2 regions of the Lactobacillus sp. M0403 genome follow, and region 2 is predicted to be linked to the other one. Evidence: predicted binding sites of a transcription regulator. Region 2 holds the regulator's gene; the other holds the start of a gene.
What was found. The regulator Rex, encoded in region 2, represses fermentation and respiration genes when NADH is low (regulators of the CRP and FNR family bind a similar motif). The targets are predictions, from matches to a motif close to TTGTGAANTANTTCACAA.
Positions count from the first base shown of each region.

Region 1: H3T48_RS03810 (class II fumarate hydratase) is a predicted target of Rex. The motif match lies at 10,490-10,507, and genes of this name have one in related genera.

Region 1 covers NZ_JACFQV010000002.1:259,254-274,602, reverse strand. The annotation lists gene citF (citrate lyase subunit alpha) at 1-1,196, opposite strand, end outside; gene H3T48_RS03850 (aldolase/citrate lyase family protein) at 1,186-2,100, opposite strand; gene citD (citrate lyase acyl carrier protein) at 2,101-2,397, opposite strand; gene citC ([citrate (pro-3S)-lyase] ligase) at 2,387-3,445, opposite strand; gene H3T48_RS03835 (alpha/beta fold hydrolase) at 3,468-4,265, opposite strand; gene H3T48_RS03830 (DASS family sodium-coupled anion symporter) at 4,266-5,732, opposite strand; gene H3T48_RS03825 (RraA family protein) at 5,751-6,449, opposite strand; gene H3T48_RS03820 (L-lactate dehydrogenase) at 6,465-7,394, opposite strand; gene H3T48_RS03815 (flavocytochrome c) at 7,581-8,978, opposite strand; gene H3T48_RS03810 (class II fumarate hydratase) at 8,997-10,400, opposite strand; gene H3T48_RS03805 (copper-translocating P-type ATPase) at 10,589-12,634, opposite strand; gene brnQ (branched-chain amino acid transport system II carrier protein) at 12,759-14,138, opposite strand; T-box leader at 14,280-14,518, opposite strand; gene H3T48_RS03795 (copper homeostasis protein CutC) at 14,570-15,208, opposite strand; gene H3T48_RS03790 (N(4)-(beta-N-acetylglucosaminyl)-L-asparaginase) at 15,231-15,349, opposite strand, start outside.
Region 2 covers NZ_JACFQV010000007.1:68,642-83,990, reverse strand. The annotation lists gene dinB (DNA polymerase IV) at 1-537, opposite strand, end outside; gene zwf (glucose-6-phosphate dehydrogenase) at 530-1,978, opposite strand; gene yajC (preprotein translocase subunit YajC) at 2,099-2,536, opposite strand; gene ruvB (Holliday junction branch migration DNA helicase RuvB) at 2,608-3,624, opposite strand; gene ruvA (Holliday junction branch migration protein RuvA) at 3,659-4,243, opposite strand; gene mutL (DNA mismatch repair endonuclease MutL) at 4,247-6,130, opposite strand; gene mutS (DNA mismatch repair protein MutS) at 6,133-8,712, opposite strand; gene pcp (pyroglutamyl-peptidase I) at 8,877-9,524, opposite strand; gene H3T48_RS08190 (DUF979 domain-containing protein) at 9,546-10,469, opposite strand; gene H3T48_RS08185 (DUF969 domain-containing protein) at 10,470-11,138, opposite strand; gene groL (chaperonin GroEL) at 11,314-12,942, opposite strand; gene groES (co-chaperone GroES) at 12,960-13,244, opposite strand; gene H3T48_RS08170 (redox-sensing transcriptional repressor Rex) at 13,427-14,068, opposite strand; gene H3T48_RS08165 (ABC-F family ATP-binding cassette domain-containing protein) at 14,368-15,349, shown strand, end outside.

The DNA of each region.
Region 1 (15,349 bases), on a different contig from region 2:
TGACCACCAATCGCTCCTCGTATGACACCGTCTGAACCAGTCATAACATTTACGTTAAAATCGGTATCAATTTGTAGTGCTGACAAAATTGCAACATCCAAATTATTAACTACTGCTCCCTTATTATGCGGATCAGCATACCAAGAAGCATCAATTTCTTGCTGATTCTTATTTTTTGCCATTGAAGCCGCAGCACCCTTATCAAAATCTTGGACATCCATAATCTTTTTTACTAGGCCCTCATCAAGCAAGTCTGTGGTTGGCTTTGTGATACCGCCTAAAGCAAAAGAAGCTGTGATTCCATCATTAATCATAGATTGTCTTAAGTAACGTGTAACTGCAAGCGCAGCACCACCAGATCCAGTTTGGAATGAGAATCCTTCCTTGTAATATGGTGAATTGACAATAACTTGATTGACCATCTCAGCAATTTTCAGTTCTTTTGGATCCTTGGTAAAACGAGTTGCTCCAGAACCAATTTTATCTGCATCCCCTATTTGATCTACCTTAACCACGTAATCTACCTGAGTCTGTTTGATTGAAGCAGGGGTATTAGGATAATCAACGATATTATCCGTTAAAAGAACGACATTATCAGCATATTGTGCATCAATAAGTGCATAACCTAATGAGCCAAAAACAGCGTCTCCTTCTTGACCATTGGCATTACCAGCAGGATCAGAGTTTGGAACGCCCAAAAAGGCAACATCAACTTTAATTTCTCCTTCTTCAATTGAACGAGCTCGATTTCCGTGAGATCTGAAAACAACTGGATTTTTAAGACCTCCATGGGAGATAAAGTCGCCCAAAGTGCCACGCATCCCCGAAGAAGTAATATTAGTAATTACTCCTTTTTGAATTGCTTCAATGACTTTATCATTCATCACACTAGTTAATGATGATGGTGCTAGCGTCAAATTTTGGTAGCCAAGTTTTATAATTAAGTCCATTACCTTATTAAAGGCAAAGTCGCCATTTCTAAAGTGATGGTGAAACGAAATAGTCATTCCATCTTTAAGAGTCTTCTTTATAACTTCTTCTAATGAATCAACTACTTTGTTTTCACCGGTTGTAACATGAACTTTTGGCGCAATCCTTTTAATTTCTGGGTTTCCAACTTCAACTGATTCAAACGGTTTTAATTTCATATCAGACATCAATTCATCTGGTAGATTACGTTTAACCTTATTTTCCAATGTAATTGCCCTCCTCATCAATTAAATTTGAAGCCTTAGCTGTTTCGATTACTCTATTAGCCTTTTCGACTACCGGCTTATCAACCATTTTTCCATTCATTGAGATAACACCAGAGCCCTTTGCCTTGGCTTCACTAATCGCATTTTGGACGGCCATTGCATTTTCAATTTCTTCTTTTGAAGGATTGAAGACTTCATTAACCATTGGAATTTGGCGAGGATTAACTAAAGACTTACCATCATAGCCTAATTCATAAATGTACCTAGTTTCTCTATAAAAGCCTTCCGTGTCATTCATATTTGAAAAGACAGTATCAAATGCATAGACATCTGCTGCACGAGCGGCTTGTAAGACCATGTTACGCGCAAATTCTAGTTCTCGACCATCTGGATAGCGGTGTGTATGCATGTCTGCAGTGTAGTCTTCACCTGAAACAGCTAGTCCCATCATTAACGGAGTTGCTGTAGCAATTTCTGGTGCATTGAGTACCCCTTTAGCACTTTCAATTGCTGCCATTACCCCAATTGAACCTTTTTCTACACCGTATTCCTTTTCTGCATTTTCAATATCTGTAACTAACTTTCGAATCATGTCAGCCGATTCTGTTTTTGGTAATCGAATGACGTCAACCCCAGCTCGTACCATTGCTTTAACATCTTCATCATAAAAAGGTGTGTCTTGCCCATTAATTCTGACTACAATTTCTGCACCGCCAAAATCAACCGTCTTAATTGCGTTAAAGACTAACATTCTAGCAGCGTCTTTTTCTGTTAAAGAAACGGCATCTTCCAAATCAAGCATAACTGAATCAGCACCATAAATACCAGCGTCTTTTACCATTGCCGGATTATTACCTGGTACAAACATCATTGTTCGCCGCAAACGATTTTTAATGTAAGTCATTTATTGCAATACCCCCAATTCTGGTTTATCTGAAGTTTTAGTTGCTCTCTGCGCAGCTGCTAAAGTTCTAGCAGCAATCACACAGTCAAGAGCTCCTTTGTCAACTGCTTTAACCTTGGCATTATCAATACCATATTTCTCAAGGGTATCAGTAATAACCTTTTTAATTTGATCTCCATATGCCTTAATTACTTCTGAATCAAGGTCAATCTGAATGCCATCATCTCCTTTTGAAATCATAATTTGTATATCAGATGATTCCAAAGTTCCGGCAACTCCAGTAGTTTTAATTTCCATTAATATTCATTCCTTTCCTAATCCTAGTTTGTAACGCTTCTTTATTTGCACTAATAAATTGCATTGTGGAATTGGGTACAAAAGGTGCAATTTCAGCTAGCTTATCTTCTTTTATTAGTTGCCTAACATATGTGGCTGTAATTACTTGTTCATTAGCTTGAAAACGATTAATGATCTTAACTTCTATTTCAGGATTAAGTATTGAACTTAAGCTTTGATTATAAAAACTAGTCGTTCGCGAGAATGGTTCTGTTCCCAAATATCTTCTTGTAATTGATAGACTAGGGGCAATAAAATTTTTAAAAACGTGTGCATCAATTTGGGTTTGCGTAGTTATTAGTTCATCAGATGATTTTAAAAAATACGCTGGGAACGTCGACTTTGAAACCATATAGTCACCGCCACTAATAACTAACACATTTTTAAAATCGGCTGTCCCCTGCTTAACTAAGTTAAGGCGCTCATCAGTCTTGAAAAGCGAAGCATCCGTTTGTACAACAAATACATATACCAAGTCATTTTCCTTACTAGCAAGTTCCACTAATTGTTGGTGTCCTTTAGTGAATGGATTTGCATTCATCACTATTGCAGCAACTTTTTTGTTTTTTCCTTTATCAGGGTTAGGAATGTTTGACACAAAATTATCTATATTCGGCGTGCCACTTTCTAAAAAAGCAGCCTTGTCAGTTCTTGCTAATTCGTTAAATCCTAAATGAGAAAAACTTGCAGCATACTGTGCTTTAGTGAAAACAAAACTGTGATAGCACTTTATACTATACAAATATTGTTGTAGTGCAGTTACTATTTGACTGAAGCGTGCACCTTGGACTGCATTTTCATTAGTAACGGCAATGTACTTTAAGACGTTACCAGCTATACTACCAGTACCTACAAGCTTGCCATTGTCATCAATTAGACCAACTGTGTGATCAATCACGTTAATTTCACGTGAGCCAAAGTTATTTATGCCTTTAGAAACTAAAAAGTCTTGCCACTTTTTTCTTGTTTCAGGAATATTTAAATATAAATCAACAATTTTATCCGTAATTAGTCACATCCTAACCGCGTCATTAATCTACTTGGGTTAAAAATTCTGCTATTTTGTTATACATAAGTTGAGGTTGTTCAGCTTGAACAATATGCCCACAATTAGGTACAACAGCAGCAGTTATGTTGCTATTTAACTTTTCCATTTCATAAGCAAAATGATAGTCAAAAAATGGTGAGTTTTTACCAGCCAAAACTAACATTGGGGTTGTTAAGTTAGTGATTACATCGCGCCAATCTTGTTCAGCATGATTGATTCGACACAAAAAGTTGTTTTCAGGATAATAAGGATATTTCAGTGCTTCTTTTTTTGCTCTTTGAAACAAAGCATCATCAATATGTGTATAAAATCCTGAGCCAAAATCAATTTTTAAGTAATCGGGATAATTTTCCCAAGTCAATTCTTTAAAGCCAAATTGCCATGTTGAATCGTTGATCATTTTAGGTGGCTGATCAAGATCAACTAAAGCTCTAAAGCGCTTTTCTCCAAATAAAGAAATGTAAGCCCAGATTGTAGCTGCTCCCATAGAATTGCCAATCGCAATTATGTCAGTTAATCCTAGTTTCTGAATAAGTTCTTTAAGGTCTTCTGCATGGCGACTAATTCTTTGGCCTTTATATGTGCGTGCAGATTTACCTTGATTTCTTGGATCAACTATAATAAAGCGAAAATCATTTTTAAAAAGGTCAACGGCCTTTTCCCATAAGCGTGCAGACCCTCCAATTCCTGGAATAGCAAGAATTGGAGGTTTGTCAGCTTTAGTATCGTAATAATGGATCCTAATGCCATCATTAGTAATCAAATCTGCTTGATCAATCATTTACCACATTCCTATGATTTTCATCCATACGGTACCAATGACTCCAAAGATCAGTAGATACACGAGTCCTAAAATAAAGTTGAATTTCCACCATTCTCCCTGCTTAATATAGCCCGTCGTAGCTAGAATAGAAGCCGGACCATTGGCATAGTGAGTAGTTGAAGCATTAATGGCTCCAGTGAATGCAAGTAACATTGCTGAAAGAGCAAGCGGTGCTCCAGTTGCCACAGCAACTGAAAGAAATGGTAAGTATAAAGCCGTCATATGGGCAGTTCCACTAGCAAAGAAGTAGTGCGTATAGAACATTAGAATTACCAAAACTGCCAAAACAATTTCCCAACTTATACCGTGGAGACCCGTCTGAATTGTTTTGGAAAACCAGTCAATAAAACCAAATGATATAAGTTTACCGGCCATGAAAACCAAAATGGAAAGCCAAATCAAAATATTCCAAGCTCCAGTTTGCTTTAAGGCATCTTGCATGGTTAAAACGCCAGTTATTAAAAGTAAGCCAACTGCTAGAAAAGCAACAAAAGTAGAATCTAATTGTGGAATTTTAAAAATTCCTGATAACACCCATAAAATAATAGCTAATAAGAAAATGACAGACATGATTTTTTCAGGTTTAGACACAGGGCCCATTTCAGCTAGATGCTCGTCTGCCCAATTTTTAGCATCTGGAGTTTCTTTAATTTCAGGTGGAAATATCTTATAGATAATTAAAGGAATAACAATGGTTGCGATTAAAGCTGGGACAATTGCTGCCGTAAACCAGCTTATCCAAGACATTGTGTAGCCTTTTTGAACAGCCATTTGAGAAGCGACCATGTTAGGTGCAGCCCCCGTAATGAATAGAGCGGTTGAAATCACATTAGCATGAAAAGCAATAAAACTTAAAAATGCACCAATCTTTTTACGAGAGGGATCATTTGGTAATGAATCATAATCCTTAGAAATTGATTCCGTCACTGGCCAAACAACACCACCTGTTCGAGCACTATTGGATGGAATTAAAGCTCCTAAGACAATTTCCAATCCAGTGATAGCGTAAGCAATCCCAATTGAACGTTTACCAAAGCGTCTAATCATCCAATAGGCAATTCGATTTCCTAAGCCTGTTTTACTAATGCCATAGGCCATGATAAAAGCCATTGCAATCAACCATGAAGCAGAATTGCTAAATGCACTCAAAATTCCGGCATTCACTGCACCTGTTTTAGGATTCACTTCATTTTGAACAGGAGCTAAACCAACTAAAACAGTCACAATTAAACCAATCAGCGTTGTACCACCAATTGGTAATGGTTTTGTGATACAACCCACAATGGTAGCAACAAAAATAGCAAACATTTCCCATGCTTGTACTGATAATCCACCAGGTCTTACAGGAGTAAGAAGCCACAAAATTGCTCCAATTACTACCGGCAAAATAAACCCTTTATAATTCACTTTCTCAAGAGTTTTCATAATTAGCCTTCTTTATATTTACGGGCGATAAATATCGTCGATAATCTGATAGTTTTTATTTTTCAGTTCATCATCTACCCAACTAATATTACCTGTACCATCATGGAAACTTGCTGCTTTAGCATTATCTTGTTTGTTATAGGCCTGAACCTCAGGCAGTAACTTTGCCGCCTTTTCGTGAGCTACTCTAACAACACCGTCTGCATCTCCAACAATCAAATCCCCTGGATTTACACTAATTTCGCCACAAGAAACTGGTACATTAATTTCTCCAGGTCCTTCCTTGTATGGACCATTTGGCGAAGTGCTGACAGCATAAATTGGCAAGTCCCAATTACGTAAACTGTCAATATCTCTCATAGGACCATCTACTACTACTCCAGCAACATGTCTTTGATCACGAAGCCAAGTCATCATAACTTCTCCAATAACAGCTCGAGTGTTATCACCTTCATTATCAATTACAATTACATCGCCTTCATGGCAGTACTTTAAAGCTGCATAAATGGTTAAATTATCGCCTGGCCGATTATGAACTGTAAAGGCTGGACCACACATTTGCTTTGTTGGTTTAGACATTAACTTAATCCGTGTAGCCATTGCCCCTTTACGATTCATACAATCAGCAATATTTGAGGTGGGAATATCACGAAAACCCATAATTACATCTTTGTCAGGTAACTCTCTTTTTAAAAAGATTCTTTTTCCTACTTGCATTTTGATCCTCTTTAATTAGTTCAATTCGATACCTTCTAGAACTTCTTGCATTTTATCAGCAGAATTAACCATTTTAGCTAATTCCTTATCTGATAGCTTAGTTTCAATCACATGACTAATTCCAGTACCATCAATCACTGTTGGAGTACCCAAATATAAGTCATGTTTAATACCATATTCACCATTTATAGGTGCTGATAGCGGTAAGACGATTGCTTTATTTTCCAAAATTGCACTAACTATTTTTGCTAGCATCATTGCAATGCCATAAAAGGTTGCCCCTTTACTTTTAATAATTTCCCCACCTTTCTGACGTATGTCACTTTCAATATTAGATAAATCTGAAAAATTAAGTTCATTATATTCGCTTAATGGTTTACCATCAACTACTGTTTCATCAAAGTTCTCAAATGAAGTGTCACCATGTTCGCCTAGCACAATGGAGTTAACGCTTTCCACAGATAAATTTAATTTTTTTGCCAGTTCTACTTTTAATCGAGCAGAGTCAAGCGATGTACCTGTACCAATAACTTTGTTCTTAGGAAAACCAGAAAGTTTTTGTGTCAAGGTCGTCAGTATATCAACTGGATTGGCAGAAACAACAAATATTCCATTAAATCCAGATTCTACGACTGGCTGAATAATACTTTTCAAAATTTTAACGTTCTTATTGACTAAATCTAATCTAGTCTCACCTGGTTTACGTGGTATACCAGCTGTAATAACTACAACATCAGCATCCTTTGCATCCGCATACTCACCTGCATGAATATTGCATGAACCAACAAATGGGGTAATGTCTTCAAGATCCATTGAATCGCCAATTGGTCTCTCCTTTACAACATCCGTAATTACTAATTCGTCAACTTGGGTACTTAGTAAAAGGTCATTTGCAAAAGTTGAACCAACTGCTCCATCACCAACGAGTAAAACTTTTCTTGACATAATTTAAAATCCTTTCAATTCTGGGTATGTAATCCTTTACAAAACATATTATAAATAAAGCCCCTCCTTTTTGCAATATTTTAAAAAAGTAATTTATTTTTTAAATTTATAAAAATGAAAGAGCTTTTTTATTTTTAAATAAAAAAATGCTTAGCATTAGGCTAAGCACTTTTTGGTTTAAATAAACTATTTATTATTTCTTACATAATCAGTCATCTGCATACCTGCTTGACGGCCAAAAATTACTGTTTCAGCAATTGAATTTCCACCAATTCGGTTATTACCATGAAGCCCACCGGAAACTTCACCAGCTGCATATAGGCCCGGAATCACATTACCGTCAGTATCTAAGACCTCAGTCTTCGGAGTGATATGAATTCCGCCCATGGTGTAGTGAATGGCAGGGTTAATGTGAATAGCAAAGAAAGGTCCCTTGGTAATTGAGCGATCCATTCCAGTAGTTCTGCCAAATTGAGCGTCATTCTTTTGATTAATAGCATCATTCCAAGTATCGACAGTTGCCTGAAGATTATCACCATCAACATCAATTGCTTGCGCAACTTCTTGTAATGTATCTCCATGGCTAACCAGACCAACATGATCATAAAATTCGACTGCAGTAAAGTTTTCTCTGATACCTTGATCAAATATTAGATATGCTCCACCTTCATGCAAATCATTTATTGCATTGGAAACAATTTTTCTAGTATTCATTTCGTTAACAAACCTTTTACCAGATTTATTAACCAAAATTGCTCCTTCACCACGTAAGCCTTCACCAATTAAATACACGTGATCAGTATCGGTCTGTGCAGTTGGATGAACTTGAATAAAGTCCATTTGTTCAAGCTGTGCATCAACTTCTTCAGCTAGTTTTAAGCCATCGCCTGTTGCTCCAGGCTGATTAGTAGTTTTAAAATCAACCAAATCAGGACGATACTTTTTGATAAGTTCTTTAGAAGAACCAAAACCACCACTTGCTAGTAAAATTGCCTTAGCATTTACTGTTTTAGTACCCGCAGGTGTTTCAACTTCAACACCAGTAACTCTTTGCTTATCAGCACGGATCAGTTTCGTCACTTTAGTATTGTTAAACACAGGAATATTTTCTTTTTGAATCTGTTCAAGCGCACCTGATACAAGATAATTACCTACTGGAGCCATTGAAGCGGGACGATGAGCTCTCTTTTTACTCATTCCACCTGTAATTGTCAGATTAGTTAATTCAATTCCATGATCACTTAACCAATCAATTGCTAAAGCTGAGTGATCAACAAAATAGCGAAGTAGTTCTGGATCGTTCAAACGTCCCCCACCCTTTAACGTTTCCTCATAAAAGTCTTCTTTGTTATCAATGATACCTTCATTGATTTGAACAAGACTTTCAGAAGCATTCATTCCAGATGAAGCCCGATTAGTGTTACCACCAAGTTCAGGGTTTTTCTCAAAAACGGCTACTTTTAATCCTAATTCATTTGCTTGAATTGCAGCAGTGAGTCCTGCTCCACCCGCGCCAATAATTACAGCATCGTACTCATTGGCAATCTCAGAACTATCATTGGGTGTAAAAACAAATTTAGCCATCAAATTCCTCCTGTAAATTTAATCTTCTGGTTCTGTTCGATCAATATTAGTCATTTGCATGTAATCCATCCATTGATCGTATTGTTCCTCTGTTAACTCGCCACTCTTCAAAGCTGCTTCTTTAAGCGTTGTTCCTTCTTTATCTGCAGCTTGTGCAATTTTAGCCGCAGCATGATAACCAATATGAGGTGACAATGCAGTAACTGTCATCAATGAATTTTCTAGTAATTCATCCATCTTTTCTGAGTTAACTGTTAAACCAGAAATCATCTTATCAGCAAAGCCTTCAATTGTACCTGTCAAAATATCGCATGAATCCAAAAAGGCAGCAATCATGACAGTTTTAAAGACATTCATTTCGAAGTTTCCTTGTGAAGCAGCGAAAGTGATTGTTGTATCATTACCAAAAACTTTAGCAGCAGCCATGGTCACTGCTTCAGCTTGAGTTGGGTTAACTTTACCAGGCATAATTGAAGAACCTGGTTCGTTAGCAGGAATGTTTAATTCATGATAAGCAGCTCTTGGACCCGAAGCTAAGAAGCGAATATCTTGCGCAATTTTAAACATATCTGCTGCTAGAGTCTTTAATGCTCCATGAACAACATCAATACCAGAATGATGAGCTAAGCCCCAGAATTTGTTGGTCTTAACTTTGAACTCATGACCGTAAACTTCGGATAATTTAGCAACAATTTTTTCTGTCATACCTGGAGCAGCATTCAGTCCAGTACCAACAGCCGTACCACCAATTGCTAATTCATATAAAGTAGGTTTTAACTCTTGAATGTATGATAAGTCATGTTTCAGAGCAGAAATATAGCCAGAGACTTCTTGACCAAAGGTAATCGGAGTTGCATCTTGCAAGTGCGTACGTCCTACCTTTACAGTTTTCCAGTATTTATCTTGCTTAATCTTTAATTCGTCAATTAAATGCTGAATAGCTGGCTCTAACTTATCAAGTGCTTCAACTGCAACGATATTCATTGCAGTAGGATAAGTGTCATTAGAAGATTGTCCACGGTTAACATCATCGTTTGGTAAAATATTTAAGCCAGGGTGTAATTTATTAGCTAAATTGGCAACAACTTCATTAACATTCATATTGCTTTGAGTACCAGAACCCGTTTGTAATACGTGAAGTGGAAAATCTCTGCGCAAATCTTCATCACTTAATTGTAAAAGATGATCAACTGCATCTTCAATTGCTGCACCTTTTTCTTCTGGTTCATCGCCTACTTCTACATTTGACTCAGCAGCAGCCTTTTTCAGGTTTAAAAATGCACGAATAATTGCCAGCGGCATGAGTTCTCCACTTGGAAAGTTATTTCGACTTCTTTCTGTTTGGGGTCCCCATAATGCGTCCTTAGGAATTTTTACAGGACCAATAGTGTCACTTTCAACACGGTATTCTTCTTCGCTCATTTGCTTCTCCTTTTTAACTTATATTTCTATTCTAACTGAAAAATATTTCTTTCGCGACCTCACTATTTATGATACGCGTTATTTAATTTTTGTTCAATATTTTTCAAATTAAAGTGCTATCATTTTAATTATTTAAAAAGTGCATAAAAACAAAAAAGGCACCTTTCTCTAGTTGCCTTTTAATAGTTTTATATTCGGATTGTTTCCGCATTGATAGCCACAATCACAGTTGAAAGCGACATTAAGATTGCGCCAACTGCTGGTGGAAGAAGAATTCCAATTGGAGCTAAAACACCTGCAGCAAGTGGTAAGGCTATAATGTTATAGCCTGCTCCCCACCATAAATTTTCAACTGTCTTTTTCTGTGTGTTTTTAGCTAGCTTTAAAAAATTGATGATATCAATTGGATTACTATTAACCAAAACGACATCAGCGGAATCAATTGCAACATCAGTTCCTGTACCAATAGCCACACCGATATCAGCTTTTGCTAAGCTAGGAGCGTCGTTAATTCCATCTCCTACCATCATTACCTTATTGCCATTAGCTTGATACTTTCCGATAATTTTTTGTTTATCTTCTGGCAAAAGCCCTGAGTAAACTTCTGTAATTCCCAGTTTTTCTGCAATACTATCCGCAACATTTTCATTATCACCAGTTAACATTACTGGAATAATGTTTTGGGCTTTAAGTTCTTTAATTAGTGAAATTGCTGTTTTCTTGACTTGATCACCAACTGCAACATACCCGAGCAGATTGGAATCCTGTAAAAGATAGCTTACCGTATAATCAGCAGCAGATATTTTAGGAAAATTATTAACTAAAGAACGAGCGGTTTTTTCATTGACTAATTGATAATCCTTGCCATTAATTGTTCCAGTAACACCTTTACCCGAAACAGTTTTGCTATTTGATAACGGTAAAAGACTGATTTTATTTTCATCGGCAAATTGCAAGATACTCTTTGCAATTGGATGCGTTGAATCTTGTTCAAGCGAGGCAATTAATCTTAATACACCTTCCTTATTGATTGTTTGGTTTAGTGTATCAAACTGACGAACCTGAAATTTTCCTTCAGTCAGTGTACCCGTCTTATCCATTACAACATATTTAATTTTTTGACTAATACCAATTACATTGCGGTTTCGAATCAACAGTCCATTTTTTGCACCAATTGACATGCTTTTTGCATTTACAAGGGGAATAGCTAAACCTAATGCATGTGGGCAGGCAATGACTAGCACTGTAACCATCCGCTCCAGTCCGTTACTTATTCCTTTTAAACTAGTCCAGACAATTAGAGCAATGACACCAATAATTAGTGCTGCATAAAACAACCAACCGGACACGCGATCTGCTAAATTCTGTAAATTAGATTTATTCATTTGCGATGACTGAACTAACTTGTTTACGTTTGCCAAAAAGCCTGAGTTAGCTGAACTGGATACCTTAACTACAATTGTGCCGGAACCATTGATTGAACCACCGATCACTTTATCATTAACTTTGCGTGTTACACTTTGTGATTCACCTGTAACCAAGGATTCATTAATATCGCTGGAACCATTAATGATAATTCCGTCTAATGGTATGCTCTCACTTGGTTTAACTAAAACAATTGCATCCTTTTGTACACCGTTAATTGAAACATCTTTTGTCTGACCATTATCTTGAAGATGGACCTTATCTGGTAATAATTTAGCTAGGTCATTTACTGAACTATTTGCACTCATCATGGAAGACATTTCAATCCAATGACCTAATAACATAATTAAAATTAGGGTTGCCAACTCCCAGAAAAAGTCCATTACCTGATTTTGATTATGTAAGATATTGTTTTCAACAAAAGCATAGATACTATAAACATACGCCGTAACAATACCAAGGGAGATTAATGTCATCATTTCAGGTCTTTTTGCTTTTAACTCATAAAAAGCACCTTTTAAAAATGGTTCGCCACCATAAAAGAATAGGATAGTTGCAAAAAGAGCTACTATCCATTCAGAACCGTTAAAAGAAAATTGAAAAGGCAAACTAATTCCCATTGCTGGTGATAAAAACAGTATCGGTAATGCAAGCACTAGAGAAATCCAAAATTTTTGTTTCAGATTTCCCATGTCCATCATCTGATTTCCGTGCATCATCATGTTTCCACCACTCATTTGCATTGATGAGTGGTGCATTTTTGTCCCAGACTGAGCACTTTTATTTTTACCTTGATTGCCCATGTTCATATCGTTCAAAATAATCAGCCCCCACTTCTTTTTACATCAATTTAATTAACTCTTTAAGTTAAATCTACTTTTATCAAGCAGTGATGTCAAAGAAGAGGCTCTAAAAGTTAAACTATATGAATGGTTAAGCATCTTGCAATTTAGCTTTGTGATAAAAGTGAACAGCAAAACCAATTGCCAGCCCAAGAACAGTTGGAATAACCCAATCCATACCAATGTCTGAAAATGGTAAGAAACGATATTGAATCGATTTTAGTGCTAATGCCCAGCCCTGTTGACTAATTGCTGGAGGAAATGACGCAAGCATATCAAAAACAGCTGGAATTAGTGTTAACCCAACTCCCCAATAATAAACAACTGGATCATGATCAAAAAGAGTACCTGAAATTGACAAAATGATTAAAACCATTGCAATTGGATATAAAAACATCAACATTGGTGTGGACCAAGCAATAATCGTATCTAAGCCAAAGTTAGCCGTGATAAAGGAAACAAATGTCATGATAGCAAGCCATGCATGATAACTAATCTTTTTGAAACTACGGTGAAAGTCTTGCGCAAATGCTGCAATTAAACCAACAGCAGTAGTCAAACATGTGAGTGTAACTAGAGTTGCAAGAAGTGCATGGCCAACATCCCCTAAATAATAAGTAACGATTTGATTAAACGTTGTTCCACCCTCGGGTGCAATTTTAAAGTGATTTAATGTAGTTGCACCTAACCAAATTAAGCCGATATAGATAACCCCGATCGCACTTGTAGCAATCACACCCGCTCTCGCGGTTACCTTAGCATTACTCTTAGCAGATGTCTTACCTAATTGATTAACGGCAGACACAATCGTATAACCAAAAGCAAGACCAGCTAAAGCATCCATTGTGTTGTATCCTTGCAGGAAACCGTTAAAAAATGGCATTGTTTGATAAGCTGCCGTAGCACTTTGATTTTTAGCTGCGCCCATTGGCGAATGAGCTGCAAGTAAAAATACCGAGAATAATAAGACTAGAAACAGTGGGTTTAAAACTTTTCCAATACTGCTTAAAATGGTTGATTGCTTATATGCAATGATAAAAGCTAAAATAAAGAAAATAGCCGAAAAAATTAATAAACTAATTTTCGCATATTTTTGTGGCAGCACTGGTGCTAACCCGACCGAAAATGAAATGCTTGCAGTACGTGGTGTTGCAAATAATGGTCCTAGCGTCAAATGAATTAAAACCATAAAAATCAATGCAAATTTAGGTCCTAAGGGCTTTCCAATATCATAAACACCTTTAGCATGACTAGCACTAATCGCTAAGACAGCCAGTAAGGGCAACAAAACTGCTGTCACTAAAAAGCCAAAAGTTGCCATCCCCCAATTTGCTCCAGATAATTGGCCTAAATGGATTGGAAAAATTAAGTTTCCAGCCCCAAAAAACAAACCAAACAATAAAGAGGCGACTACTAAGTATTCCTTCCAACTTAATGGCTTTTTATTAATATCGTCTTTAAATTCTTCCATTTTACTCTCCTACCTTTTCATATTTCTGTATGTCTTCAATAGATGCCTACTTTAAAAAATACTTTTCATTTCTCTCACTTTCTAGCATGTACTTTAGCTTTGAACTTTGTAAAAACCAATAAAAAAAGCACCCTGATTTTCATCAAGGGTGCTTTAGCACGGTACCACCTATTTTACCAACGAACAAAATGTCGTTAGGTCACTTCACGTACGGCATAACTGCGATACGCTAACACGATAATGGGTGTCACCAATATTAGCTACTAAAATTCACCATATAGCTCAAAGTTACTTTCAGACTACTCTCACGGTTCATTTTCAGCAAACAGAACTCTCTAATACGCTTTAAATAATCTTACTCTTCTTTTCATTGCTTTTTATATTAATTATATTTTAATTATTGTCTTATTTTTTGTCAATAATTTTTTTGTTTAGCTCACGATTTTCGTCCCGTGCATTTGATCAACATCGAGCTCTCTAGCTACTTTAGCTATGTTTTGAGCAGTTATTCCACCGCCAGGAAGAATTTCAATTTTATTTTTAGCCCAATTAATAATTTCTTTTAAGTGAGGGTAATTATCGGAAATAGTTTGCTCTAAACTGCCCCCGTGCGTCAAAATGCGTTTAACTTTTTTAGAGCTTAACCAATCAATAGCATTTTGTTGCTGATTCTCAGCTATCTCGTCAAAAGCCATGTGCATCACAACTTCCAAATCTAGGATATGAGCCAGTTGAATCAATTTATTCATATTTTCTTGATCCAGATCACCATTCATATCAATACACCCAAAAGTAACACCATCTGCTCCTAGCAGTGAGGCCATTTCAATATCTGAAAGCATAATGGCTATTTCATCTTTTGTATAAACAAAATTACCTGCTCTAGGTCTAATCATTACCACCACTGGGATATTCAAGTTATGCGCATATTCCACGACTTTTTTAGTTACTCCAAATGAGGGTGTCGTACCACCAGCAGCCAAATCATTATTAAGTTCAATTCGGTTGGCTCCTGCAGCAATCACTTTTGGTACATTAGTAAAATTTTCAACGCAAGCTTCTTTTAACATTCTCTATCTTTTTCCTTATAGCTTAGTCAATTGTTGACTCTGTTCTTTTTTGGTAATCTGCCAACCATTTTTTGGTCATTGGGAAAATTTTAGTCATATCTTTTGCCGTCGGTTGAGCAATCATGATTTTTACGTCATGCT
Region 2 (15,349 bases):
TCCAAATGGCTTTGAATATTCTGAGCCCATTTTAGCTAGAAAACGATTGTAGGAAACTCCAAAAGAACAATTTAATTTTAATTCTCTCCGTACACGAGTCTGTAAATCAATGGCGAGTTGTACAGCTGATTTGATGCCTAATTTATTTTGAGTCACATCTAAATATGCTTCATCTAAAGCAATTGACTGAACACGGTCGGTCATTTCGTGCATCATTTTATGAACTTCAGCAGAAACAGAATAATATTTTTTATAATCCGGTTCCAAAAAAACCAATTTTTCGGCCGGAACTAGGCGAAATGCCCTAATCGAAGGCATAGCAGAATGAACACCATAACTTCTTGCAACATAGTTAGCAGTTGAAACGACACCATGACCATTACTTTTACGTGGATCATGTCCGATTACGACTGCCTTATTTTTCAATTCAGGCTTATCGCGCATCTCCACTGATGCATAAAAAGCGTCCATGTCAATATGAATAATTTTACGAGAAGTATCGTTTTTAGGCAGCAGGCCATCGCTATAATCAGTCATAAATCCAGCGTTCAGTTGGCGAATCAAAGATATCGTTTGCAGCTTTTGGTCCCATTCGATAAGGCAAGTATTGTTCTGGCTCTTGACCATTTTCGTTATCTTTTTGCCAAGCTTCTTCAATTACATCAATGAATTTCCAGTAATTTTTCAATTCACTCCAATGCGTGAAATTGGTTGAATCATTAACAAAAACATCATGGAGCAAACGTTCATAACCATCTGGCACCTTGTCTTGCTCTTCTTTGGTAAATTGATAAGCCAAATTTTCACGTCTAATCCCAGGTGTATTGATTTTCTTACCGTTAATCGTAATATAAATTTGCATGTCAGGATCAATGATAATCGTTATATTATTTGAGTGCGCCTGACCGTATTGGTTAGACATGTGCTTCAGCACGATATCAATACGGTTCTTTTTCTCGCGCATCTCTTTACCAGTTCTGAAGTAAATTGGCATTCCCGCTAACGGGCCTCTACCAAACTTTACTTCACCTGCGACAAAAGTTTCCGTGTTGGAGTCTTGGGCAACATTAGGTTCTTGGCGATAACCAAAAGTCACATCACTTCCTAAATATTGTCCTCGTACAAAGTGTTTAGCAATTTCTGCTTCATTAGGAATAATTAAACTATCTAGCAATTCCTGTTTAGCTGCATGGATGCTTTTTGAGGATAAATCTTTTGGTTCTGGCATTGCTAGGAGAGTAATAATTTGAAAAATATGATTTTGTACCATATCACGCAATGCACCAGAGGTTTCATAGTAGCCGCCGCGCGCTTCGACACCTAAATGTTCTGCCAATGTTACTTGAATATTTTTGATTGTAGAATTGTTCCAAACATTTTTAATCAAAGGATTGGTTAATCGTAGTGGCAAGATGTTCTGAATCATTTCCTTACCGAGGTAATGATCAATGCGGAAAATATCGTCTTCATCAAATGAAGCAGTGATTTGCTTATTTAATTCCTCTGCACTAGTCAAGTCGCGTCCAAAAGGTTTTTCAACCACAATTCGATTAAAACCTGTACTGGTCAAATGTTGATCATTGATATGTTGAGCAATTTGACCAAAAAAGCGTGGAGCCATTGCCATATAAAAAATACGATTTCCTTGTGCACTATAGCGATCATCAAGTTCTTGAGCTAGATTTTTCAAAGTTTCATAATGCTCAACGTTAGTAACATCATGTGATTGATAGTAAAAATGACTTGCAAAAGTGGCTAGGTCATTTTCGTTTACTTCACTGTGGGTTTCATGAACAGCATCACTGACTTGTTCACGCAAATATTCATGAGACCATGGCCGACGAGCGGTACCAATTACAGCAAAGTTATCGTGAATTAAGCCTTGCTCATATAAATTAAACAAAGCGGGGTAGAGCTTTCGGTGGGCTAAGTCGCCACTACCACCAAAAATAATCATTACAACTGGAATATTTTTCATGAGAGGTTCCTTTCAAAGTATTATTGATCTTTACTTTTATTTTATATTACTTTTCAGTTAAACACAGTTTTTGATAATCATAAATAAAAAAAGTGCCTTACCGGGCACTTTTTATTATATCTATTCTTTAGGTGAAGATTCTTCATTTGACTTAGAAGGTTTGTCTTCTTCTGGCTTAGATGCTGGTTCTTCAACTTGTTTTTCAGAATCTGGCTTTTCAGCTTTTTCTTCAGTTGCTGGAGCTTCAGCAGATGCAGTTTTATCTGGCAAAATTTGTTGAACAGCCATGCGACTGAAAGTTAAATAAATACCATCTGCATCAATCACAACAGTTTTATCTTTAGTATCAACAGAATCAACTTTACCGTGCAAGCCATCAATCATGATAACGTTGTCGCCCTTTTTAAGTTCATTCATCATTTCCATTTTCTTTTGTTGTTGCTTTTTCTGTGGCTTAATCATTGTAAAGTACATTAAGGCTATCAAAACAATAAAGATAACAATTGTCCACATGCTACTCATGCCGTTATTAGCATTAGCTAAAAATAAAGTATTCACGTTTACACTCCTCAAATTAAAATTTCTAATTATCTAAAAATATATTATACAAAACATAAGCAACATTTGCACTATTCGTTCGGAACTGGCAATCCAAGCTGCAAATATGCTTTTTCAGTTACCATGCGCCCGCGCGGTGTCATTAATAAAAAACCGTGTTGTAATAAATATGGCTCATATAAAGACTCAATTGTTTCAACATCTTCACCAGTATTTGCGGCAATTGTTCGAACACCAACTGGTCCACCATGGTAACTCTCAATTATCACTCGCAAAATCTTGCGGTCGGTCTGGTCAAGTCCTTCATCATCAACTTGTAGTTGTTTAAGTGAGTCTCTAGTCGTCTCATAGGATATAACTTTTTCACCCTTTACTTGCGCAAAATCACGAACACGTCTTAATAAACGGTTGGCTACTCGAGGCGTACCACGCGATCTTCTAGCAAGCTCATGAGCAGCTTGATCTCCTATTTTAATATTAAAAACTTCACTTGAACGTTGAATAATCTTTTGAAGTTCATCAACATCATAATATTGTAAATGTTCAACAATTCCAAAACGATCTCGCAAAGGGGCGGATAACTGTCCAGCCAAAGTTGTTGCACCAACTAAGGTAAAAGGTGGCAGTGGCACATGAACAGCGTGAGTTGTTTGCCCTTCTCCAATTACAATGTCGACATAAAAGTCTTCCATGGCAGAATAAAGTACTTCCTCAATTGGCTTGGGCAAGCGATGAATTTCATCAATAAATAGAATATCTCCTGGATCAAGATCAGTTAATAGTGCAACTAAATCACCCGCCTTTTCAATTGCAGGACCACTGGTACTTTTTAAATTGACGCCAAGTTCATTTGCTATGACAAAAGCTAAAGTAGTTTTACCAAGGCCGGGAGGACCGTATAGCAAAACGTGATCCAGTGCCTCATCCCTCTTTTTTGCTGCTTCAATGTAAACAGACATTTCCTTCTTAACCCTTGTTTGACCTAAATATTCTTTAAGGTTTTGCGGGCGCAATGAAAACTCTGTCTGCTCTTCATTTTTTCCTTGAACTTCTCTTGAAACAATTGAATCATCTTCATTCATTACCATTTTCACTTCCTTTTTGTTTAACTTATCACAGAAACTACTTCTTTAACAATAAAGCGAGTCCCTTTTTAATATATTGATCAGCCGATGTTTCCTTTTCAGCTGCCAAAGTAGGCGTGATCCGGTCAACTTCTTTCTTAGTGTAGCCAAGTGCTAACAATGCTAGGAGTGCATCATTTAATTCAGGAGAAACTTCTTGATCAGCAAATTTGTCAATTTTCTGAACATAATCGCCAAGTTTTCCTTTTAAATCGAGGACAATTTGCGAAGCAGTCTTTTTGCCAACACCAGGGAACCGAGTAAGATATTTCACTTCTCCCTGTTCAATTGCTTCAGCCAGTGAGTTACTGTCTTCAGCGGCCATTATTGCTAACGCCGACTTTGGTCCTATCCCACTTACACTGAGTAGTTTCAAAAATAGTCCCTTATCATCTTCAGTTTGAAAGCCAAAAAGCGTTATTCCAGTGTCCCGAACGATTTGTTCAATAAAAACTCTCGCTTTCTGCCCCTCTTGATACGCAAATGGAGTGGGACTAAAAACTTTATAGCCCACGCCACCAACGTCAATTACAATGTAGTCTGGTTTCACCACAGTGATTACACCAGAAAGATATTCATACATTAACTATTCACCCTTTTTAAACATTTTCCGCAAGTCATTTTCACGTAAGCGCACAACCACAACGTTTCCTTTTGCATCATGATAAGGATCACCTATTTGGCGCAAGGTCGTCAAAATGTTGTTGCAATCGGCAGCTGATAATTTTTTTCGTCCAGGAACTGCTCTTTGAGCTTGATCAGCAGCTATTCGCTTAACTAAATTTGCATAATTATTTTGGTCAACATTCAAATAGCTATCCAAAATCAATCTAATTGACTGTTCAAGGTCACCTTCAATCCAGGTTGGATACGACCTTAAAATAAATGTATCTTGCCCAAATTCTTCCAGAAAAATACCGATTTTTTCGATTTCCGGTAACTTGTCTTTTATTTGAATAAAATCCAGACTGCCAAACTCTAAAATTTGTGGTGTTAGTAATCCTTGTTGATTGATTTGTTGTGCAGACATTTCTGCCCTAATTTTTTCAAAAGAAATCAATCGTCTAGCTGCAACTTGATCAACCAAATATAGATCATCCCCACTAGTAGCAATTAAGTATACACTAGTTTGTCCAACCAGTTTTAGTTCTGGCAGGCTATTTGCTAAAACCTCATCGCCAGCTGAAATCACTTCTTCAGTCAGCTTTGATTTGGAAAAGGGTCTAAGTTGTACTTGCTTAGCAACATTTTCCTTCCAAGTTTTTGTAATGATATAGCGATCATCCTCACGTGGCTCATTCAAATCAACATATTGCTGATTGTGATCCTGGTGAATTTCAGTAGCAGGGGTTTCATGAACTTCATCACTCGTTATTTCAGGCCTTTTAGTTTCAACGACGTTCTTATTAAGATTAAACTTTAACTGATCAATTCTGGTTTCTTCAGTCGAAGAATTTAAATTTTCAATCGCATCAGCCTGAACATCATCAGCTAATAATGCACTGCTGATTGCGTTGGTAATTAAGCGACTCAGTTCAGTTTCTTTTGAAAGTCGAACCTCACGCTTCGTCGGGTGCACATTGACATCAACAAGTAACGGATCAACTTTTATTTTGACCACTGCTATTGGATAGTGCTTGGCGCTCAAATTTGTTCCATAGCCATCCATAACTGCCGTAGCCAATTGAAAATTATTGATATAGCGACCGTTAAGTAGGACTGAAATAAAATTACGTGTTGATCTAGTCAGACCTGGCTTAGAAATTAATCCTTCAATCTCAAAATCATTATCACTGCTCTGAAAAGGCATCATTTTTTCAGCAATTGAACGGCCATAAACACTTGAAACAGTTTGCTTCAAGTTATCATTGCCAGCTGTTCTGAGCAATAAACGTCCTTCATTCATCAAAGTAATCGAAATCTCTGGATAGCCAAGAGCAATTCGATTAACAATATCAACGATTTTCATAATTTCTGTTCGCGGACTACGAAGGTATTTTAATCTAGCAGGTGTGTTAAAAAATAAATCTTTAACGGTTATTTGGGTTCCCTTAGTAGCCGCAGCATCTTCCTGACTTTTCTTTACGCCAGCAGAAAATTCCGCTTTAGTTCCAATGGTCCCCGTCGAATTAGTTAAAATTTCCACATGACTTACAGCAGCAATCGAGGCCAATGCTTCTCCCCGAAATCCAAGCGTTGCCACGTTAAATAAGTCGTGTTCATTATTAATTTTACTAGTCGCATGTCTGGTGAAGGCAAGATCAATCTGATCACTTGGAATACCTGAGCCATTGTCTTGAACAACAATTTGCTTCAAGCCAGCATCAATAAAGTCAATTCGAATGCGAGAACTACCGGCATCAATTGCATTTTCAACTAATTCTTTAACTACACTTGCTGGTCGCTCAATTACTTCTCCAGCAGCTATTTGGTTGGATAAATTGACTGATAATTCGTGAATTTGACCCATGATTAGTCCTCATCCTTTAAGTCTTCTTGCCAGTTTTCAACTTGTTGCATTATTTGAAGCGGTGTCTGGTCAGCCAGATAGAGATTCGAAATTTCATCTAGAACGTCTTTTTCTTTATCTGTTAACTTGTTTTCAGAATTAGCCGTCTCAACTGGATTTTCGTCTTCATCACTAGTAGCACTTGAGAATAAGTCAAGTTGAGCCGAAGATGGCCCCAAATCATTACCTTGTGCTTCTAAACGATTGAGTAATTTTGTTGCCTGACGAAGAACTTTACGTGGCAATCCTGCTAATTGAGCAACGTGAATACCATAGCTTTGATCTGCTGGACCTGGCAAAATCTTATGTAAAAAGATTAACTTACCATTTTCTTCAGTTGCGCCAACGTGAATATTCTTCAAACGAGGTAAGGTCTGCTCAAGTGCAGTTAATTCATGGAAGTGAGTTGCAAATAGAACCTTAGCACCAACTTCATCATGTAAGTACTGCACAATTGCTCCTGCCAAGGCCATACCGTCATACGTCGCAGTCCCACGCCCAATTTCATCAAATAAAACCAAACTTCTTTTAGTTGCGTTTTGCAAAGCTTCATTTGCTTCGGTCATCTCAACCATAAAAGTACTTTGACCCGAAATCAGGTCGTCTGCTGCACCAATTCTTGTAAAAATTTGGTCAAAAATCGGCAAATCTGCGCTATCTGCTGGAACAAATGAACCGACCTGAGCCATAACTGCAATTAAAGCCATTTGTCTCATGTACGTACTCTTACCAGACATATTTGGTCCAGTAATAAGATAAATATCGGTATCATTTGCCAACTTGATGTCATTTGGAATATAGCTTCCTGACTTCATAACCTTTTCAACAACGGGATGACGGCCAAGAACAACTTTCACATCCTGATTATCTGTATGGAAACTTGGACGACAGTAATTATTTTCTTCGGCCACTTGCGCAAACGAACAAAAGACGTCAAGCTCAGCAATCTGCGCACCTAACTTTTGTAAAGCAGAAATATCTTTTTTAACTTCTTCACGTAATTTGACGAATAATTGATATTCAAGTTCTGTCGACTTGGTTTGAGCTTCCAAAATCAAATTTTCGTGTTCTTTTAGTTCTGGTGTGATATATCTTTCAGCATTAGTTAAGGTCTGCTTGCGTGTATAACGATCTAATGGCACCTTACTCTTATTTGAATTGGTGACTTGAATATAATAGCCAAAAACCTTATTATAGCCAACTTTCAGATTATCAATTCCAGTTTTCTGACGCTCGGTCTGTTCCATCTCAGTTAGCCATTTTTTACCATTATTCATTGCATCACGATAACGGTCTAGCTGACTGTCAACGCCTTCACGAATCAAGCCACCCTCTGTAGTCAAAATTGGTGGTTGTTCGACAATGGTTGAACTAATTAACTCAGCAACTCCTTTTAGTGGATCAATCTTTTGCGCAAAGTTCTGTAACACGGGATTATCAGAATTTGCCAATGAAGTCAAAATGTCGGGAACAGCTTGAAGTGAATGTGCTAGTTGCAAAAGTTCACGAGCGTTAACGTTACCAAAAGCAATTCGTCCTGTTAGTCTTTCCAAATCATAGACGCCCTTTAGCGAATCAATAACGTTTTCGCGTGTGAAATAGCCATCAAGGAGAGCTTGGACCATTTCCTGTCTGTTAGTCAGTTCATTAACCGACAAAAGTGGACGAGCAAGCCACTGCTTTAAAAGACGTCCACCCATTGCAGTGTGAGTTTTATCGAGCACCCAAAAAAGTGAGCCCATTTTTTTGCCTGTTTTAGCTGAAGCAGTTAGTTCTAAGTTGTCACGAACAGTATGTGACATTTGCAAATATTGGCTGACTTCATAACTTTGAGCAATCTGTAAGTGCGCTAAGCTGCGACGCTGTGTCTGCAACAAGTAACCAACTAATTGCTTAACTGCTTCTTTTTCAGCCTCATTAGTTAAATTCTGTTGGGCATATGAAACTTCAGCATGATTACCAGTTAATTCAGCCGGCTCTGAAACTGTAATATTAGCTTTATGCAAAAATTCACTGTCGCGGTCGCTTAAGTGTCCATTATAAACAACTTCTCTAGTTCGCAAGGATAGTAGTTCATTTGAAACGGCCGCAAAAGTTTTTAAATGTGTCGTATAAATTTCACCTGTCGACAAGTCACTATAGGCCAAGCCGAAGCTGTTTTTAGTAGTAACAACGGAAGTTAAATAGTTGGACTCCTTAGCCTCACTTGGCTTGTCGTTCATTAGTGTTCCTGGTGTAACTAGTTGAATAATACCTCGTTTGACCATCCCTTTAGCTTCTTTAGGATCTTCAAGCTGCTCACATAGCGCTACTTTATAACCCTTTTCAACCAAAGTATCCACGTAGGAATCAACAGCAACATGAGGAACACCCGCCATTGGAACTGGGTTTTCTGATTTATTTGATCGGTGCGTTAAAGTTAGTTCAAGAATCTGTGCACCCTTGACGGCATCGTCTTCAAACAGTTCATAAAAATCCCCGACGCGATAAAAAAGAAAAGCATCGGGATATTGCTTTTTAATTTCGTGATATTGCTCCATCATCGGAGTTAAATTTGCTTTAGCCATTTGTTCCTCTTCTTCTTTTGCGTTACTGTTATCATTATACGCTAAACTATCTGTCAAAAGAAAAAAGACCGCAACAAACGATCTCTTTTTTTACAAATATTTGATTGTGTAAACCAATTTACTAACTTAGTTAATAAGTCTTAAGCAATGTGACCTTCAATGCTTTGAAGGTCTTTTTTCCCGTCCATTTCTACGATAGCAGTAATTGCTGCAGTAATACCTCTTACATCATCAGCCAAACTTAGGCTTGGTGTATCTGGTCTTGCAACGACCTGTTCAGGTAAAAATGGAATATGCATGAAACCAGCTTTAAGGTCATGAAATTCCTTATCAATCATATACTGAACTTGATACATAATGTGGTTGCAGACAAAAGTACCTGCTGTTGTTGAAACCAATGCAGGAATTCCAGCTTCACGGATTGCTTTAACCATCGCCTTAACAGGCAATTGGGTAAAGTACGCATTCTGACCATCTTCATGAATTGGTGTCGCAATCGGTTGATAGCCTTTGTTATCAGCAATTCTGCCATCATCAAAGTTAATCGCAACTCGTTCTGGAGTTAGCGCATAACGCCCGCCAGCTTGACCAATGTTTAAAACATAATCCGGTTGATGTTGTTCAATCGCATCATGCACAACATCGGCACAATCACCAAAAACCGTTGGTATTTCAACTTTAATAATTTGTGCACCAGCAATCTCATCGTCTAACCGTTTAACAGCTTCGATTGCAGGATTTATTTTATCATCACCAAATGGATCAAAACCTGTTACTAAAATTTTCATTTTCATTCTCTTTTCTAACTACTAAAAAGCTAAGAAGTACATCAAGATAATGTGAACAAGCAACATAATTAACGCAATTGGATATTGCTGTTTGATTACACCTAGTGGATCTTTCATTTCCATTAATGCAACCGGCAAAGTGTTAAAGTTTGCTGCCATTGGTGTTAGCAAAGTTCCACAATAGCCTGCAGTCATACCTAAAGCAGCCACAACAACAGGAGAACCACCTTGTGCAATCACGAATGGAATACCGATACCAGCTGTAATTACCGCAAAAGCTGCAAAAGCATTACCCATAATTGCAGTAAACAATGCCATTGCTACACAGTATAGAATAACACCTAATAGATGGTTACCAACCGGAAATAGTCCAGAAATTGCTTTTGAAGTTGCTTGACCAACACCAGAGGCAGTGAAAACAACTCCCAATGTTGCTAATAATTGTGGCAGAATTCCGGCAGATCCAACGGAACGCACCATTCTCTGAGTATCTTCATAAGCAACTTTAATATTTGATTTAGTTAAAATCATTGCAACGATTAAAGAAATAACTGCTGCAATTCCAATACCAACTTGACCGCCAAGTTTAGTAAATTGTGCAATTACTAATGCGACAATTGCTAGCAAAATACTTGGTAAAAAGATCCAGTTGCCAATTCGACTAACCGTTTCGGAAGCAACTTTTTCACTCAACTCTTTAATATGACCAACACGCACTTGCTTAAATAGTGAAAGCAGAGCAATCACAAGTAGCAAACCACCACTGACTTCACTAGGTAACCATTGACCTAGAGCAAACAGTGCGGCAAAAATCAGCCAGAATAAACCTGTGCCCCAACGAGCTGGATTTGTTTGGTCACGCCATGATTCAATCGCTGCAGCCAAAAAGAATAATCCAATAATAATGTAAAAAGCCAACAAGAAATTATTAATTATCGCTTCCATTTATTTTACCTTTGCTTTCTTTAGTTTTTGATCAAAGATGTGGTTATAACCTAAGCATAGAAGATAACAAATTATCGCAATTGGCAAAGTGTTTATAACAATAGAGTTTATTTCAACTGGATGACCCAGCGATTTCATTGTACTGGCAATTAGCAATACACTTGAAGAACCAATAAATAGGTTTTGCGCATAAAAGTTACCAAAGTTTTCACTTGCGGCAGCACGACCTTTAATTTGGTCAACTTCTAATTCTGTCAATTCACCATTTACCTTTCCAGCAGCTTGCGCCATTGGATTAATTAGAGGAGCAATGAATTGAACTTGTCCTTGAAGGGAAATACCAAAGAGTGCAGCAATCTCACGAATTGCAGTATAGATATCAAAAATTCTACCTGGTGTTAAGTTCTTAATCTTATTAATTAAGTTAACTGCTGCCTTTTTGAGACCGTGTCTCTCAATTATTCCGATTGTTGGCAAAGTTAAGAAAAAGATTGAAACCATTCGATTATCAATAAATCCTTTTCCTAAAATTCGTAAAAACGAAACAAAATCGATTCCTGATACTAAGGCTGATACCAAAGCAGAAATTACAACAACGGCGACTGTGTCTAGTCCTAGGGCAAAACCTACAACGATCACTAGAACGCCAAGTAAGCATAAATATTCCATCAGCTTTCCTTTCTTGTGAAAAAAATATAATACAAGCAAACATATTAATATTATTATCATTTTTTGTCAAATTTCTCATAAACGATTTTTGAGAAAGTCAAGATGAAAAGCTAAAACTTAGCAATAAAAAAGAGTCGTTCATTTGAACGACTCTTTTGAATCAGCAAAATAATTATTACATCATACCAGGAGCGCCGGCACCAGCAGCGTTAGGATCAGCTGCAGGCTTGTCTTCTGGGATTTCTGCAACAACTGCTTCAGTAGTTAATAATAAAGCAGCAATTGAGGCAGCGTTTTGTAATGCAGTACGAGTAACCTTAGTTGGGTCGATAATACCAGATTCAACCATGTTTTCCCACTTGTCAGTAGCTGCGTTGTAACCAACTTCAGGATCTTGACTTTCAAGTTTGTTCAAGATAACTGAACCATCTTCACCAGCGTTTTCAGCAATTTGGCGAACTGGAGCACTTAAAGCACGTAAAACAATGTTGATACCTGTTTGTTCATCTGCGTTATCACCCTTAAGGCCCTTAACAGCATCTTCAACATCAACTAAAGCAGTACCACCACCTGCTACGTAACCTTCGTCAACAGCAGCACGAGTTGAGTTCAATGCATCTTCAATACGGTATCTACGTTCTTTCAATTCGGTTTCAGTTGCAGCACCGACATGAATCACAGCTACACCACCAGTTAACTTAGCAAGACGTTCTTGTAACTTCTTCTTGTCAAAGTCTGAAGTAGTATCAGCAATTTGCTTTCTGATTGAATCTTCACGTTCTTTGATAGCATCTTCTGAACCAGCACCATCAACAATAGTAGTTGAGTCCTTAGTTACAGTGATACGACGTGCTTGACCTAATTGAGCAATTGTAGTGTCCTTTAATTCAAGACCAAGGTCTTCGGTAATTACTGTACCACCAGTAAGAGCAGCAATATCTTGTAATTGTTCCTTACGACGGTCACCAAAGCCAGGAGCCTTAACGGCTACAACATTGAAAGTACCACGAATCTTGTTCAACACTAAAGTTGGAAGAGCTTCACCAGAAACGTCATCAGCAATAATCAATAATGATTTACCTTGTTGAACGATTTCTTGCAACAAAGGTAGGATGTCTTGAATGTTAGAAATCTTCTTGTCAGTAATCAAAACGTAAGGATTGTCTAAGTCAGCTTCCATCTTATCGTTGTCAGTTACCATATATTGTGATAAGTAACCACGGTCAAATTGCATACCTTCAACAACAGATAATTCAGTTTCGATACCACGTGAGTCTTCAATGGTAATAACGCCGTCATTACCAACTTTTTCCATTGCGTCAGCAATTAAATCACCAACTTCTTTTGAAGCTGAAGAAACTGAAGCAACTTGAGCGATTTGATCTTTCGAAGAAACTGTGTGGCTGATCTTGTGTAATTCATCAACAACTGCGTTAGTTGCCTTTTCAATACCACGACGAACTCCTACAGGGTTAGCACCAGCAGTAACGTTCTTCATTCCTTCACGGATGATTGCTTGAGTTAAAACAACTGCAGTAGTAGTACCATCACCGGCAATGTCATTAGTCTTTTGTGCTGCTTCAGCTACTAACTTAGCACCCATGTTTTCGTAGTGGTCTTTTAATTCAATTGACTTAGCAATTGTTACACCATCGTTAGTAATCTCTGGGTTGCCGTATGATTGTTCCAAAACAACATTTCTACCCTTAGGACCGATAGTTGCTTTAACAGTATCAGCTAATTTATCAACACCCTTTAATAGGGAACGTCTTGCTTTTTCTGAAAATTTAATGTCTTTTGCCATAATATCCGCTCCTTAGATTACTTAACAATTGCTAAAATATCTTTTTCATGAAGGACTAAGAATTTTTCGCCTTCGTATTCAACGTTAGTGCCAGAATACTTGTCGTAAAGAACAACGTCGCCCTTATTGACAGACATTGGAATCTTGTCGCCGTTGTCAGCATAGCTACCTTCACCAACTGCTACAACTTCACCTTCTGTTGGCTTTTCTTTTGCATTTGAAGCAAGGACGATTCCGCCTACAGTTTTTTCTTCTTCTTCTTTAACTTTTACGATCACGCGATCACCAATTGGTTGTAACACGTTTGTCCCTCCTATTGTTTTATTTTCATTTTTAATTACTTGTCGGTTAGCACTCCTATTACTCAAGTGCTAACTTACAAATATGATAATAACCCCTTTTCAAAAAAAAAGCAAGAAAAAATTAGCACTTTTTTCACCAAAGTGCTAATTCATTTAAAACGTTGATATTATTAGGTTTATTACTAGCTATTCTTACCCTTATCCGAGTCAAGGAAGTAAATCAATGTCTGTAATTCAGTTGCTAAGTCCACATTCTGAATTCTTACACCAGTTGGAGCAGATAAGCGAATAGGGGTAAAGTTCATGATGCCCTTAATGCCTGCTTCCACCATATCATCGGCAGTTCTTTGTGCAGAATCAGATGGGACAGTCAAAATGGCAATAGTAATTTGTTGATCACTTAATTGCTTCTTCAACTCGCTCATCTCATATACTGGTACACCGCTCAAAATTTTACCAGTAATCTTAGGGTCAATATCAAAGGCACAGGAAATACGGATGTTGTTACTCCGCTTAAAATTATAGTTAAGAAGCGCATGTCCTAAATTACCAACACCGACTAAGGCAACATTAGTTAGAGTATCTTGATTAAGAATTTTTTTAAAAAATGTAAGCAGACTCTTTACATCATAGCCATAGCCCCGCTTGCCCAGAGCACCAAAATATGAAAAGTCGCGTCTAATTGAAGCACTATCTACTTGAACAGCTTCAGATAATTCAGTCGATGAGACTTTTTCTTTACCTGCTTCATTTAAAATAATTAAATAGCGATAATATAGCGGTAATCTTTTCGCAGTCGCAGTCGGTATTTTGATTTTTTCCATTTTAAAAGCCTCCAACTTATTTTGCCTAAGAGTTATTTGTGAATTAGCTCATCAATTAGTATTATTTTACCTATAAATTGATAGCATTTGCAAATGTTTTTTTCACAATCTTGAATTAATAAAAAAGGGGCTGGTTTCAGTTTTTCCAAAAAAATTTTGACTTAGTGAAAACTCATTTGTACATCCCCTAACAAATTGATAATTACCAAATATTCATTAACTTTGTTTTTGCCTCCCTTCAATAATCCGTCCACTATCGCACTGCAGTGTATGCTAAAATAATTTTTAGGTGAAAAATTATGATAATTGCACAAGGACACAACTTAGAGAAACAATTTGGCGCTACTACACTATTTAAGAACGTCAATTTTTCAATTGATTCAAATGCACGAATTGGTCTAGTGGGACCAAATGGGGTTGGTAAGACTACCCTATTAAAAATTATGACTGGTGAGGAAGAAGCTACTCACGGCGAATTCACGATTAATAAAGACATCGACGTTGGTTATATTGCACAGGAAAATGGCTTAAACGAAGAAAACAACATTTGGGATGAAATGTTGACTGTTTTTGCTACGCTAATTCAAATGAGCCAGAATATTCATACTCTGCAGGAAAAAATTGCCGCTCATCCCGAAGATAAGCAGCTGCTTAAACAGTATGATCAGCTTCAATTTAACTTTGAACAACAAGGCGGTTACACTTATCAGTCTGATATTAAGAGTATTCTAAATGGTTTTAATTTTCCTGAATCAACATGGACAAAAACAATTGGTAGTCTTTCGGGTGGTGAAAAAACTAGATTAGCTTTCGTTAAACTGTTGTTACGTAAGCCACCCCTACTTTTGCTCGATGAGCCTACCAACTATCTTGATCTAGATACTTTGGACTGGTTAGAAACCTATCTAAAGAGCTATTCTGGTGCTATCTTGGTTGTTTCCCACGACCAGTACTTTTTAGATCATTTGGCTAACCAGATTTTTGAATTGCAATTCGGTAAGCTAACTGTTTTTAAGGGAAACTACTCTAACTATGTTGCTGAGCGTGAGTTACGCAACATGCAACAAGAAGAGGCTTACGAGCGGCAACAAGAAAAAATCAAAAAGGATGAGGAATTCATTCAAAAGAATATTGCCCGAGCTAAAACCACTAAGCGTGCCCAAAGTCGACGTAAACAACTAGAAAAAATGGAACGGATCACTCCACCTAAACATAAAAGCAAGGTTCAAATTAACTTTAGAAGTGAACGCCCTTCCGGAAAAGAAGTATTAATTTTACGTG